One region of the Neobacillus sp. 114 genome, then DNA from elsewhere that is predicted to be linked to it. Evidence: riboswitches for the same ligand, from Rfam matches in the RefSeq annotation. Region 1 holds a riboswitch; each other region holds the start of a gene.
What was found. Region 1 has a riboswitch for preQ1 ahead of queC (7-cyano-7-deazaguanine synthase QueC). Riboswitches for the same ligand answer to the same signal wherever they lie in the genome.
Positions count from the first base shown of each region.

Region 2: it holds a riboswitch for preQ1, as region 1 does, so the genes downstream of both, queF (preQ(1) synthase) here and queC (7-cyano-7-deazaguanine synthase QueC) in region 1, are expected to answer to the same signal.
Region 3: it holds a riboswitch for preQ1, as region 1 does, so the genes downstream of both, QNN06_RS06290 (QueT transporter family protein) here and queC (7-cyano-7-deazaguanine synthase QueC) in region 1, are expected to answer to the same signal.

Region 1 is NZ_CP126144.1:4,215,070-4,219,285, forward strand. It holds gene QNN06_RS20435 (AMP-binding protein) at 1-251, opposite strand, end outside; gene queE (7-carboxy-7-deazaguanine synthase QueE) at 595-1,323, opposite strand; gene queD (6-carboxytetrahydropterin synthase QueD) at 1,316-1,798, opposite strand; gene queC (7-cyano-7-deazaguanine synthase QueC) at 1,803-2,462, opposite strand; PreQ1 riboswitch class I at 2,515-2,557, opposite strand; gene QNN06_RS20455 (MTH1187 family thiamine-binding protein) at 2,673-2,975, opposite strand; gene QNN06_RS20460 (DUF3870 domain-containing protein) at 3,181-3,495, shown strand; gene QNN06_RS20465 (acyl-CoA dehydrogenase family protein) at 3,550-4,216, opposite strand, start outside.
Region 2 is NZ_CP126144.1:6,335,023-6,339,238, forward strand. It holds gene QNN06_RS30905 (DUF3052 domain-containing protein) at 1-179, opposite strand, end outside; gene QNN06_RS30910 (L,D-transpeptidase family protein) at 294-1,721, opposite strand; gene queF (preQ(1) synthase) at 1,927-2,427, opposite strand; PreQ1 riboswitch class I at 2,550-2,596, opposite strand; gene QNN06_RS30920 (S8 family serine peptidase) at 2,816-4,216, shown strand, end outside.
Region 3 is NZ_CP126144.1:1,266,941-1,271,156, reverse strand. It holds gene QNN06_RS06305 (beta-glucoside-specific PTS transporter subunit IIABC) at 1-116, opposite strand, end outside; gene licT (BglG family transcription antiterminator LicT) at 474-1,307, opposite strand; gene QNN06_RS06295 (DUF4177 domain-containing protein) at 1,521-1,709, opposite strand; PreQ1 riboswitch class I at 1,812-1,856, shown strand; gene QNN06_RS06290 (QueT transporter family protein) at 1,881-2,405, shown strand; gene QNN06_RS06285 (DinB family protein) at 2,555-3,079, shown strand; gene QNN06_RS06280 (LysR family transcriptional regulator) at 3,136-4,014, opposite strand; gene QNN06_RS06275 (citrate synthase/methylcitrate synthase) at 4,122-4,216, shown strand, end outside.

The DNA.
Region 1 (4,216 bases):
CCGGCCTTTGCGATTCCAAAAATGGCAACCAGAAACTGCCAACTGTTTCCGCAAATAGTGGCAACCGAATCTCCTTTTTCTAACCCAAGGTCCAACAGATAGTGAGCAAAGCGGTTGCAATCTTCATTAAACTCTTGGTAGGAAATCCTTTTATCCCCGGAAATGATGGCCGTTTTGGCTGGATTTTTGGCTGCCGTCCTGCGCACAATATCGCCGATGGCCACTCGGTTTAAAATGGTGATTTCACTCATGAGCTTCCCCCCCGTTTTTTTTTCAAATTACTCCTCAATTCTTGTAATCGCTTCCATTTTTGCTTTCGTTCAAAAATCTTCATTCCGAGTAGAACAGTTTTATTTTACCTTCTAATCCTACATTTTCAGAATCCTCCTTATCCATGGGTTTCAATACCTACCTTAAGAAATGCAAGAATTGTACCAGTTTTTTTAAATAAGGGATGTATTACCTGGCGCCTTACATAGGCATATACTCCTTGAACAAATGTTATAAAAAAAACACAGTTGTATAGTTTTATAAACAGTTTGATTGTGATGTAAAAAAAAGCGATGCCGCCCTGGACATCGCCTGTTTTTTCACCTAAACTCCTCTTTTATTTCCCCACAAAAAAGTATGCAATTGCGGAAGAATCTTAACGTTATTCATATCAGAGTCCTGCATGACTCTATCTATCAATCTTTCATATTTATTAATAAGATGCAGCAGCAGCTCTTGATTATCCATCGTTGACAGATGATCATTACCAACCTGTACAAAGAAGGGAACTTCCGGATAACGGAAATGAACAGCTTTGGCATATTCATAATCAAGATCATCAAATACCACAATCTTCAAGCTAAATTGTTGTGGTACATCATTTTGTTTAAGTTTCCCAATAATTTCATCTAAAATTTCAAAATCCGTCTCCATTTTTGAGCTTGGCGGCTTGGGTGAAATCGTTAATTCATCAATCTCAAAAAACCAATCCTGCCACCTGCTTCCCTGGGTTTCCAGACCAATTTTTATTTGATTAGCCTTTAGGATTTTAATAAATTCATCGAGATTTTTCAATAAAGCAGGATTCCCGCCAGAGATCGTCACAAAGGAGAAATTCTTGCCTCCGATTCGTTTCAGCTCTTCCCAAATTTCTACCGCTTCCATCATTCGAATATCATTTTTACCGGTGCCATCCCAGGTAAAGGAGGAGTCGCACCAGCTGCAGGAATAGTCACAGCCAGCAGTTCTTACAAACATTGTTTTCTGGCCGATAACCATTCCTTCCCCTTGGATGGTGGGTCCGAAAATTTCCATAACAGGTATTTTACTCAACTTCCATCCACTCCCGTCTAGCTTCCGCATAGCTTGTCGGTGTCTCAAACAACCGGACAAATTCTACTCTTGCGCCACAATACTGTTCTTGTCTTTTCTCTTTCTTTAATGCCTCAGCCATTTTCTCGTAAATCCAGACCACCATGTTTTCCGCCGTGGTATTCATTGGTGGAAGGGTTTCGTTCAGATAGCGATGGTCGAGATACACCTCAATTTCATTTTTCCAAATGTCTTTAATGTCCCCGAAATCCATCATCAAGCCGCGGTCATCAACAAAACCACTGATTCCAAAAATGACTATATACGTATGGCCATGAAGGTTTTTGCATTTACCCTCATAGCAATGCAAATGGTGGGCAGCATCAAAGGTAAATTCCTTGCTGACCAGCACTCTTTTGGAATGGTATTTTAATTGATTGCGTTTGATATCTTCATCCATTTTTTGGAGTTTATCTACGATGTGAAAACCATACATGGGGTTAAAACTCCTTTCGTGTACTCAAGTATTGGTCAAGGCCTCTTTTTCTCAATACACAAGCCGGACATTCCCCACAACCAACGGCAATGATCCCGTTATAGCAGGTTAATGTTTTTTCCCTAACGAAATCCAGTGCATTCAATTCATCAGCCAACTGCCAAGTTTCAGCTTTGTTTAGCCACATTAACGGAGTATGAATGACAAATTCCTTGTCCATTGATAGGTTCAATGTGACATTTAAAGACTTGATAAACACATCCCGGCAATCCGGGTAACCGCTGAAATCCGTTTCGCAAACACCAGTGATAATGTGCTTTGCCCCAACCTGGCTTGCCAGTACTCCCGCAAAAGAGATGAATAACAGGTTTCGTCCTGGTACAAAAGTGGAAGGTAATTCACCATTTTCTCCTTCCTTCACTTCAATGTCTTTACGGGTCAAGGCGTTTGGTGCCAATTGGTTTAACAATGACATATCTAAAATATGATGCTCTATTCCAAGTTCATTCGCGATATTTTGGGCGCACTCGATTTCAAGCTTGTGCCTTTGATTATAGTTAAAAGTAACCGCCACTACTTCTTCAAAATGTTCTAAAGCCCAAAACAAACAGGTGGTGCTATCCTGTCCTCCGCTAAAAACTACAACTGCTTTATCTTTCTTCATTATAAATTCTCCTTTAAATAGAAAAACAGGACTACTAAAGAAAGCAGTCCTGTTTTCCTTAGTTTTTTAAAGAGGGTAGCTAGAACCTCTACCGCAGAGTGCGGATTTTTTATATGACTATTCGATTATAAACCATTTCGATCATTTTTCAATCTATCTTTCAAGATTATTTCGGTTTTGTACACTTTTCAAAAAACATTCACTCTGACCTTACAATTTTGTTTGTACTGACTGCAGCTTCCGCTCCATCGAATGTTCCTTGTCACGACGGTCATCAATTCTGAGATTGGTACAGACTCTTTGTAAGCCTTTCTGGAATGGGACTTCATGAATTTCTTGAACAATTTCTAAGAGTAATTTTAAATCCCCTTCAATCAATGTACTCATCGGGGTTAACTGATACTTTACTCTGTCTTCATATCGCTGAAGAACTTTATGTATTTCCGCCACATACTCACTAACACTTGTAGTACCTGTCCCTACTGGAATAACTGTTATATCAATGATGGCCATAGCTTCATCCTCCTAAGTTCCTTTATAAAAAAAGAATATCATATGAATCGGTTAGAACAAAAATTGATGACTAAGTTAGAAGATGGTATTACTTCTTACCCTGTTTAGGAAGAATGCCAATAGAATAAATTTTTACTCACATTGGTCTTATCAATTATATCTATTTATATTATTCTAAGATTAAAACTAATAGGGAGAGATTTGTTTGAATACCTATTTTATTGCCGGTCACGCCAAGCTGCCAACCGGGATGGCAGCAAGAAGCATTTATGAAACGCTGACGATTACGGCTGAGATTGATAAGCATTATGGCGTGATTGTTGATGCCTCATGTACGCTGGCTACGGAACATGGAAGGGACTATATTTCAAGGCTATTGAAAGGGTATAGTTTACGTCACGGGATTGACAAGCCACTCGAAGACTTAAAAAATGGCTATTTAGGAAAAGCCAATCACGCCCTGATTGCGGCATTAAAGGATTTGTACAAGCAATATGAAACTATGAATTCCGTCCAATAAAAATAGAAAGAGCGGATCGACAATACCAATCAATCCGCTCCCCCAATGAAAAACCTAAACCGTAACTTTCTCACTCTCAAACGGCCAGGCCGGCAGCATGTTGCTTAGCGCCTTATCCTCTCTGTACCCCAGCACATACTCCGCCTGCATAACCGTATGAATTTCCCGCGTTCCTTCGTAAATAACCGGGGCCTTGGAGTTCCGCAAAAAGCGCTCAACCGGATATTCGCTTGAATAACCGTACGCCCCATGGATTTGCACCGCATCATCTGCCGCTTTATTGGCAAAATCACAAGCCTGCCATTTCGCCAGCGAAGTTTCACGAGTATTGCGAACGCCCTTATTTTTCAACTCGCCAGCACGATACACCAGTAAACGGCTCATTTGCAATCCTGCTTCCATGTTGGCAAGCATTTGCTGCACCAGCTGATGCTTACCGATATCTTTGCCGAACGTTTCCCGTTGATGACAGTATTTTACGCTTTCCTCCAAACTGGCCATAATCAAACCGACTGCTCCTGCGGCAACCGTGAAGCGGCCGTTATCAAGTGCGGACATGGCAATTTTGAAACCTTCCCCTTCCTGGCCAAGCAAGTTTTCTTTCGGAACGCGCACTTGATCGAAGAACAATTCCCCGGTATTGCCTGAGCGAATTCCGAGTTTCCCTTTTATCGCCTTAGAAGAAAAGCCAGGCATCGTTCGTTCCACAATAAATGCGGAA
Region 2 (4,216 bases), 2.1 Mb from region 1:
GCCCCTAATTCTTCATTACTTGTCCCAAATACCTGCACAAAATCATAGCTTTCCATTACCGCTTTGCGGTGGACCTCACCTTCAAATGTTCGAATGACCTCATCATAGGACTGCGGTGCGTTGACAATCAACACTGGCTGTCCCTGGTCTTTAAACTGCAACTTATTTAGCACGGACATTGAACTTCCTTCCTTTCAAAGAACCTACAAATATTTTAAACTTTTCCTTTGACTTATCATACCTTTCATGTAAAAAAAGAAGACACTCCGCGAAGTGCCTTCTCCTTGCGATTCTTAATTTTGTACAAGCTTATTCTCATCATTGATGAAGTTTTTTGCCATATCAGCATTAACATAGAGATAGTACCAATTATTCTCGAAGTTCAACCAGCCAGTAACAAGAGTAGGGTTTTTCTTTAAAAAGTATTTATTCCCGCCAATATTCGTCCAGCCGGTATTTTCCGTAACAGCGGGATCAAAGTCCTCGAGCTTGCTGATGACGGTGTTATCCATCACGCCATTGGAGTTGATGTAATACCATTTGCCTTTATAATTGATCCAGCCCGTTTTCATACCCTCTAATTGGTCAAGATAGTACCATTTTTCTTCATCCTTAACCCACCCGGTTTGCATCACGCCATCGCCGGCAAAATAATATTTCTTGTCGCCCGCTTCAAGCCAGCCGGTCTTCATGGCTCCAGTATTATCTAAATAAAATCTATTTCCGCCGTCCTCCAGCCAACCCGTTTTCATCGCACCGGTAGCGTCAAGGAAATATTTAATCCCGTTATCCTCGATCCAGCCCGTTTTCATTGCCCCGGCAGCATCAAAATAATACTTATTGCCGCCGTCTTCCAACCAGCCCGTTTTCGCCGCTCCGTCTTTATCAAGATAGAACTTTTGGCCACCATCTTCAAGCCAGCCAGTCTTCATCACACCATCGTTTGCAAAATAATATTTCTTCCCTTTAATCTCTTGCCAGCCTGTTTTCAACACGCCGCTGCTATCCAAATAATATTTCTTGCCGGCATCCGTCAGCCAGCCAGTCTTCATTATTCCGACTTTATCAAAGAAATATTTTTTGCCGTTTATCGTCTGCCAACCTGTTTTTACTGCTCCATTTTCATAATAATACTTATTGCCGCCTGCTTGTACCCAGCCGTTTTGAATTTGTGGTGCTGTCGTACCTGGATTCTCCCCATTAACTGGTACGGTTACTCCGTATCCATTAGCCATGGCGATAGTGTCAAAACTGTCACCGGAATGGGTAATAACCACTTCAGTATAATTTTGAATTCGGTCAAAGAGCCACCGAATTTCCGAGTTATGCATGCGTACACAGCCTGAGCTGACGTACCGGCCAATGGAGCTTTCATTGTTATTCCCATGGATGCCATAAGTGGTTCCATATGTTCCTCTTGCCTCAAGGCCCATCCAGCGGTCGCCTAGTGGGTTGCGGGGGTCCCCCCCGGCAATATGTCCTGTATAATAAGGGCGATTTACAATTTTATTAACGATCCTAAATTTTCCTTCGGGAGTTAAGTCCCTTGACCTTCCTGTCGCCACCTTAAAAGTCCTTAGTAATGTGCCTCCATCGTAATATGCGAGGGTATTTGTCTTCTTATTAATAATAATTAACTGAGAAGTGGCAGCCGCCGATTGGCTTGAAAAGAAAAAGAAAGTTAATACAAAAATTAAAACCGCAGACGATAATTTCCTCATATTTCTCTCCCCAATTCTGTTGATGAATATAAAGTACCACGAATTAAAGGAATATTTTGTAAAATTTCGGTGAGAAATTTGTAGAATTTCTAATTTTTTAACATAAGTGAAAATATTGTAAAGACTTTTTAATAAAAAAACCTCCCATGGCCTTAGGACCAAGGGAGGGAGGAAATTCTAAGTATATCTTCTTGTTAGCTGTATCTTATCGGTTATCTACTTTTTCAGGATAAAGATCATGATTCATCAACCGGAACTGGGCCATTTCCTCATATTTCGTGCCCGGTTTACCATAGTTGCACCATGGATCAATTGAAATTCCGCCACGCGGCGTAAATTTTCCCCATACCTCGATATAGCGTGGATCAAGGAGCTTAATTAAGTCATTCATGATGATGTTGACACAATCCTCATGGAAATCACCGTGGTTGCGGAAGCTGAAAAGATATAATTTCAGCGATTTGCTTTCTACAATTTTCTGATCGGGGATATAGGAAATATACATTGTTGCAAAATCCGGTTGTCCCGTCAGCGGGCAAAGGCTCGTAAACTCAGGGCAGTTAAATTTTACAAAAAAATCGCGGTTTGGATGCAGGTTGTCGACAGCCTCCAAGACCTCCGAAGAATATTCAAATAAGTATTTGGTACCCTGGTTTCCGAGCAATGTTAAATCCTTTAAACCTTGTTCATGTGTACGTCCAGACATAAAAAAACCTCCTGTAAAATGTGCCCCAGCACTTTCACAGGAGAGGTACTTCACCATTCTAATCAAACTAAAGGGATAAAAGCAAAAAAGCCACATCCTTATGGACATGGCTTTATTGACATGAATCCATAGTTTTTTATAGAGGGTATCAGCTATGAACCTCTCCCGTTCGATACGGGTATTCTTTTTTCTATCTATACTATATTGGACAGTGCAATATTCGTCAAATGGAAAAAATTTTTAGCGAGGGGACATGCAAATTGTATCTATCTGTCTAAAAATTTTTAGCATTCCAACCGTTCGTTCGACACATTATTTTATGACCTTGTCCTAAAATCAACTCATAACGCCTCAAACGTTAATTAGTAGATTACTAGGGGGAATTGGGTTGAAAAAAAGATTAGCGGTTCTATCGGTTTGTTCAGTTCTTTCCATTTCATTGCTTGCCGGAGTGCAGGCGGACAAGCCTAAGGCAGAAGCAGGACAAGAACATTATGTATTAGCTTATAAAGGAAAGCTTCCGGCCAACTTCACTGCAAAAATTGAACAGGCAGGCGGAAAAGTAGAAAGAGTAGTTAAAGAAATAGGAATCGTCGAAGCCGCTTCCTCTGATCAGGACTTTCTATCAAAAATTTCACAGGATACGAATATCCAATCGGCTGGAAGGGAACTTGAAGCATATTTGGAAACAGACCCGGATGATGCTGTTCAATTTACCCCGGGTACACCTAATGGGCAGAAGGTAACTCTAGATCCAAATGCCGATAGCTACTGGGATAAACAATGGGATATGCAGCGATTAACACATGAAGGGGATTCTTATAAATTAAATCAAGGAAATCATGATACTGTTGTGGCAGTTATCGATACCGGGATTGATTTTAGCCACCCAGATTTGGCAGCCAATGCTGATGAGGCTGGATCTAAGACCTTTGTTCCTGGCACAACAGATGCTTGGGATAAAAATGGCCACGGCACCCACGTTGCCGGTTCGATTGCCGCAAATGGAAAGGTAAAGGGCGTAGGCCCTGAGTTAACTGTTCGTGCTTATCGCGTTTTTGGGGCAACAGGTGGAGCCCAGCAATCCTGGATTACCGACGCTATTGTAGCTGCTGCTAATGATGGAGTCGAAGTCATTAACATGTCGATTGGCGGTTGGCGCTGGATGGCCCATAACTTGGGAGAAAAGGGTGACTCCGCTTCTATGGTAGCTTATCAGCGTGCTATTCAGTATGCCACTCAAAAAGGGGTTACGGTCGTTGTATCGGCTGGGAATGATTCAAAAGACTTGAATAACTTACATGATATGCAAGCCTATTGGAAAGCTACTTACGGTATTGATATTAAAGGTCCGTCCCGGGTAGTACCTGCACAAATTCCTGGCGTCATTACGGTGTCCTCATCGAATGAATGGTCGGATAAAAGCATCGCCTTCTATTCCAATTACGGTAATTCTATCGATGTAGCCGGTCCTGGCGGGGATAATGGTCCGTTATATGACAGCTTGTATCGTCAAAATCCAGCCGGAGACTTTTTAAATAAACGTGATTTTACTTATCGGACATTGTCTACGTATCCTACTTATCCTGTTGGAAGCAATGCCACAACTCAATTCAGTGACGGACAATTGCATGGATACTCGTATTTACACGGAACCTCCATGGCAGCACCAAAAGTTGCTGGTGTAGCTGGGGTAATTAAGGCCGCCCACCCAGAATATTCACCAGCCCAAGTAGCTGCGGCTATTAGACAAAGTGCCATTGATTACGGTAAAGTCGGGGTTGACCCA
Region 3 (4,216 bases), 2.9 Mb from region 1:
GATTTATCCTTTAGTCCGAAACGCAGTCTCGTTGCACAGTGAACAAGTGAATTTACATTCTCTTCTCCGCCAACTAGCTGTAGAATTTCTTTAGCTAATCTTTCGTTTTTCGACATCTTTATCACCTCTAGTATTTTGGTAAAAAAAATACCTAAGCCATTAAGAAGCCGGGGACATAGCGTCCCTGAAACATTCTTTATGACTTAGGTTTTGCCTGCATGACCAGTAACAATCCTGTTTTTATATTTACTTTTTGATTTTACTTTTGCTGTGTTTCCTGTCCGGACCAGGATGGCACACCTTTAAGAAAATAAAAAAAACCTAAACTGCATGCCATAAACATAAGTATGGTTTGCAATTTAGGTTTTGCCTGCATAATCAGTAACAATCCTAATAAATTTATATTAATTTGTATTCACATAATAGCATTCGCTTTCATTAGGTGTCAACGCTTTCTTACCATAAAAAATTTACTAGTTTCGATTCACGACACGATGTATATGAATGGCAAGGTAGCCCATTTCTTCCTTTGTGATCTCATGCTGATGCGCTTTTGTAATATAATCTTTAATCTTTTGCGCACAAGCAAATGCTTCTTTATGTTTTTCCTTTACCAGGTTATAAAGAAAATCATCCTCGCTGTCTAAATGCGAACCGCTGAAAAGGCGCTGCGCAAAAAATTTAAGATGGGTAAGGAACCGGAAATAATTTAAGGATTCCTCATCAAGTTCAATCTTGAAATGATACTTGACGATGTTTAAAATATCCTGAATGAGTTTGGTTATGTTGACAAGGTTTGGCATCTCATCGTTTAATTCCGCATTCACGATATGCATCGCAATAAAGCCCGCTTCATCCTCTGGAAGCGTAATACCAAGCTTGTTTTGAATCATTTTTAACGCTTCCCGACCAATGGAGAATTCGTCTTGATAAATCTTTTTAATCTCCCAAAGGAGCGCATTCGAGATATTGATTCCTTTTTGATGCCTTTCAATCGCAAAATGAATATGGTCGGTTAAGGAGACATAGATGCTGTCATTTAGCTTCTTCCCTAGTTTCACTTTCGCATAGTTGATGATTTCTTCGGAAACGGCCATATATTCTAATGGAATCTCATACAATAGCGTTTTAAACTTTTCGGAAACATCCTTGTTTTCGAGTCTGAAGACCTTTTCGATTTTACTCTCATCCACTACGTCACCCGGCCGTTTTTGAAACGCGATTCCTCTTCCCATAATGACCAATTCTTTATTTTGCTCGTCCATGACGCTGATTACATTGTTATTGATTACCTTTGCGATTTTCATACAAATCACCTATTTGTGGAATATTTGTGATAAAAAGGAAAATAAAAAAACCTAAAACTAATGCAAAAAAACATTAGTCATAGGTTTTGCCTGATTAGTCAGTAACAATCCTAAAAATTTGAAGTTATTTGGTTAGATTTTATCATTCTTTTAATTTTGGCGCAATTCTTATTGAGTTTCTTTGATGCATGTTCAGATATTATTTGTATTTCTTTAATCTACTTTTCTTTCAAATATGGCTTCATAATAAGCCGCGGACCCATATGCAGCAATTCCCGGCGCAAAAATCTGGACCAGTCTCCAGCCGTTTTTGGCATTTTGTTGAATGATTTCATGGTAATCTTCCTTAGGTTTTCCGCTTAACTTGCTTAATTCAATTCTTTCAAATTTATATTCGTACATGGTTCCCCTCCGACATTATGTTTTGTATATTCTTATTATCCCAAAAACTGTAATTGACCGCCAATTTTTTATGTATTAATATAATAGTTTGTTAGTATATTACTTTAAGTGGTTCGAGATCCTCCCACTTTAAAAAACTAAGGAGAAATGAATATGGAAAAAACAACAAACATGCTTGACGCCCAGTACACGACAGGCACATCGAGCAGCAAGGTAAGGGAAATCGTTGTAAACGGGATTATTGCGGCCCTGTACATTGCGGTTTCGGCGTTAATTCAGCCATTTGGGTTTACCCAGGTGCAATTCCGCGTTTCAGAGATGTTTAACCATCTCGTCGTTTTCAACAAAAAGTATTTATACGGGATCATTTTAGGGGTATTTTTAACGAATTTATTCTTCTCACCAATGAAGGCGTATGACCTTATTTTCGGTGTAGGGCAGTCATTGATTGCTTTAGTGATTACGATTTTGTGTGCACGGTTCATTAAAGGAATTTGGACACGGATGATTGTGAATACATTGGTGTTCACCTTTACGATGTTCCTCATTGCGATTGAACTGCATTTAGCGTTCGATCTGCCATTCCTGTTTACATGGTTAACAACGGCGGTTGGGGAATTCGTTGTGATGGCTGTCGGCATGCCGGTCATGTATTTCATTAACAAGCGCGTTCATTTTGATAAAATTTTTAAATAATTTATGAAGAGCTGTTGCTTCGGGGAGGACCTGGGCAACGGCTCTTTTTTATGGTATTTATTTGAATAAACTACTAAAATAGGGATAGATAATCATGTTTACAGGATGGAAAGTCTATATTTTATGAGACTAGAAAGGGGATTTTTCGAATGGTACAGCGTCCAAATAACAATGAGTTTCCGGAGTATTATGTTCCTTACGTCCAGTTAGTTCCAGAGGGAGATTTATTGGCGACTCTTAAAGAAAGCCTGGAAGAGGTGGTTTCTCTTTTCGAAGGGATTTCAGAGGAAGAGGCGCACTTCCGCTATGAATCTGGCAAATGGAGCATCAAAGAGGTGCTTGGCCATATGGCAGATACCGAAAGAATCATGAGCTACCGCCTGCTTCGAGTTGGGCGTGGCGACAAGACACCGCTGGCAGGCTTTAACGAAAATGATTATGTAGCAGGAGCACAAATGAGTGAACTGCCGCTGCAATCTATTCTTTCTGACTTCATTGCAGTCAGAAAAGCATCAATCACTCTGATCGAGAACATGCCGGAGTCAGCCTGGACAAATGTCGGCAACGCCAATGGCATGGAGGTCACCGCCCGTGCCATCGCCTACATCATCGCCGGCCATGCAATCCACCACCGCAGCATCGTGACAGAACGATACTTATCTAAATTGAAATAACGAGCGGCGCCTGACACCAATCGTGGACAGTGTCTGCCTCAGGCGGACACTGTTTTTTAAATCCGATAGTTTGAGATAAACTCGAGAAATTCTTTTTGTTTGGAGTGGTCGTATTTCATGATTGCGTAAGTGTTGGCTTCGGGCAGGTGGATGGTTTGGCAGTCTACTTCTATAAGCCTCCCTTCTAGCAGTTCCCTTCTGACCGTTGATGTCGGAAGGAAAGAGACACCCAGCCCTTCAACGATGAATCTTTTTGTAATGTGTACCTGTGATACTTTCATCATTTTTACTTTTGGATATTTGGTTTTTACTGCATGACAAAGACCATCCCAGTAACCTGGGTGATTATGGGTTAACAAATAGTTCGATGTTAAAACCTCTTCTTCGTCTAACGGAGGTGCTGTTTCGGAATCTCTCCCATCATGAGGCGCTACCAGCATAACATTATCTTTATATAAGAGTTCACTAATTAATTGAGGGTGAAGACTATTTAAACATGACAGCCCGATATCAACTTCTTCCCTTAATACCGCATCTTCGATACCAACGGATTCGATAATTTTAACCGAAATCTCTACCTCAGGATGCTTGTTTGTATAGCTTTTTAAGACATATGGCAGGATGGTATCCGCGATCAAAGGCGAAATGGCAATAGAAAATTTGGTCGAGTATCCTTGACTAAAAGAGTGAATGTCCTCGAGCCCCCCTTGATAAACCTCTAACAATCTCTTTGCATGAACTAAATATCTTCTCCCCGCTTCGGTCAGTTTTACTTTTTTCCCTTCCCGATCAAATAACTGAATTCCAAGTTCTTGTTCTAATTGTTTTATATGAACGGTAACAGAAGGCTGTGAAATATAAAGGATTTCCGCCGTTCTGCGGAAATTCCCACAATCAGCAGCCGTAATAAATGTGTTGAGCCATTGGAATTCCATATTCTCCTCCTTATTAAAAATATTAATCATTTCATTTAAAATTATTTAATTTCATTAATCGAACTCATTATATACACTATTAGTAAATAAAGGAAGGAGAGATTTTTATGATCCAAAAGGGTTTAAAAGGAATTGTCGCTGCCGAAACATTAATCAGTCATATTGATGGTGAAAAGGGAGAGCTTATTTACCGGGGATATGA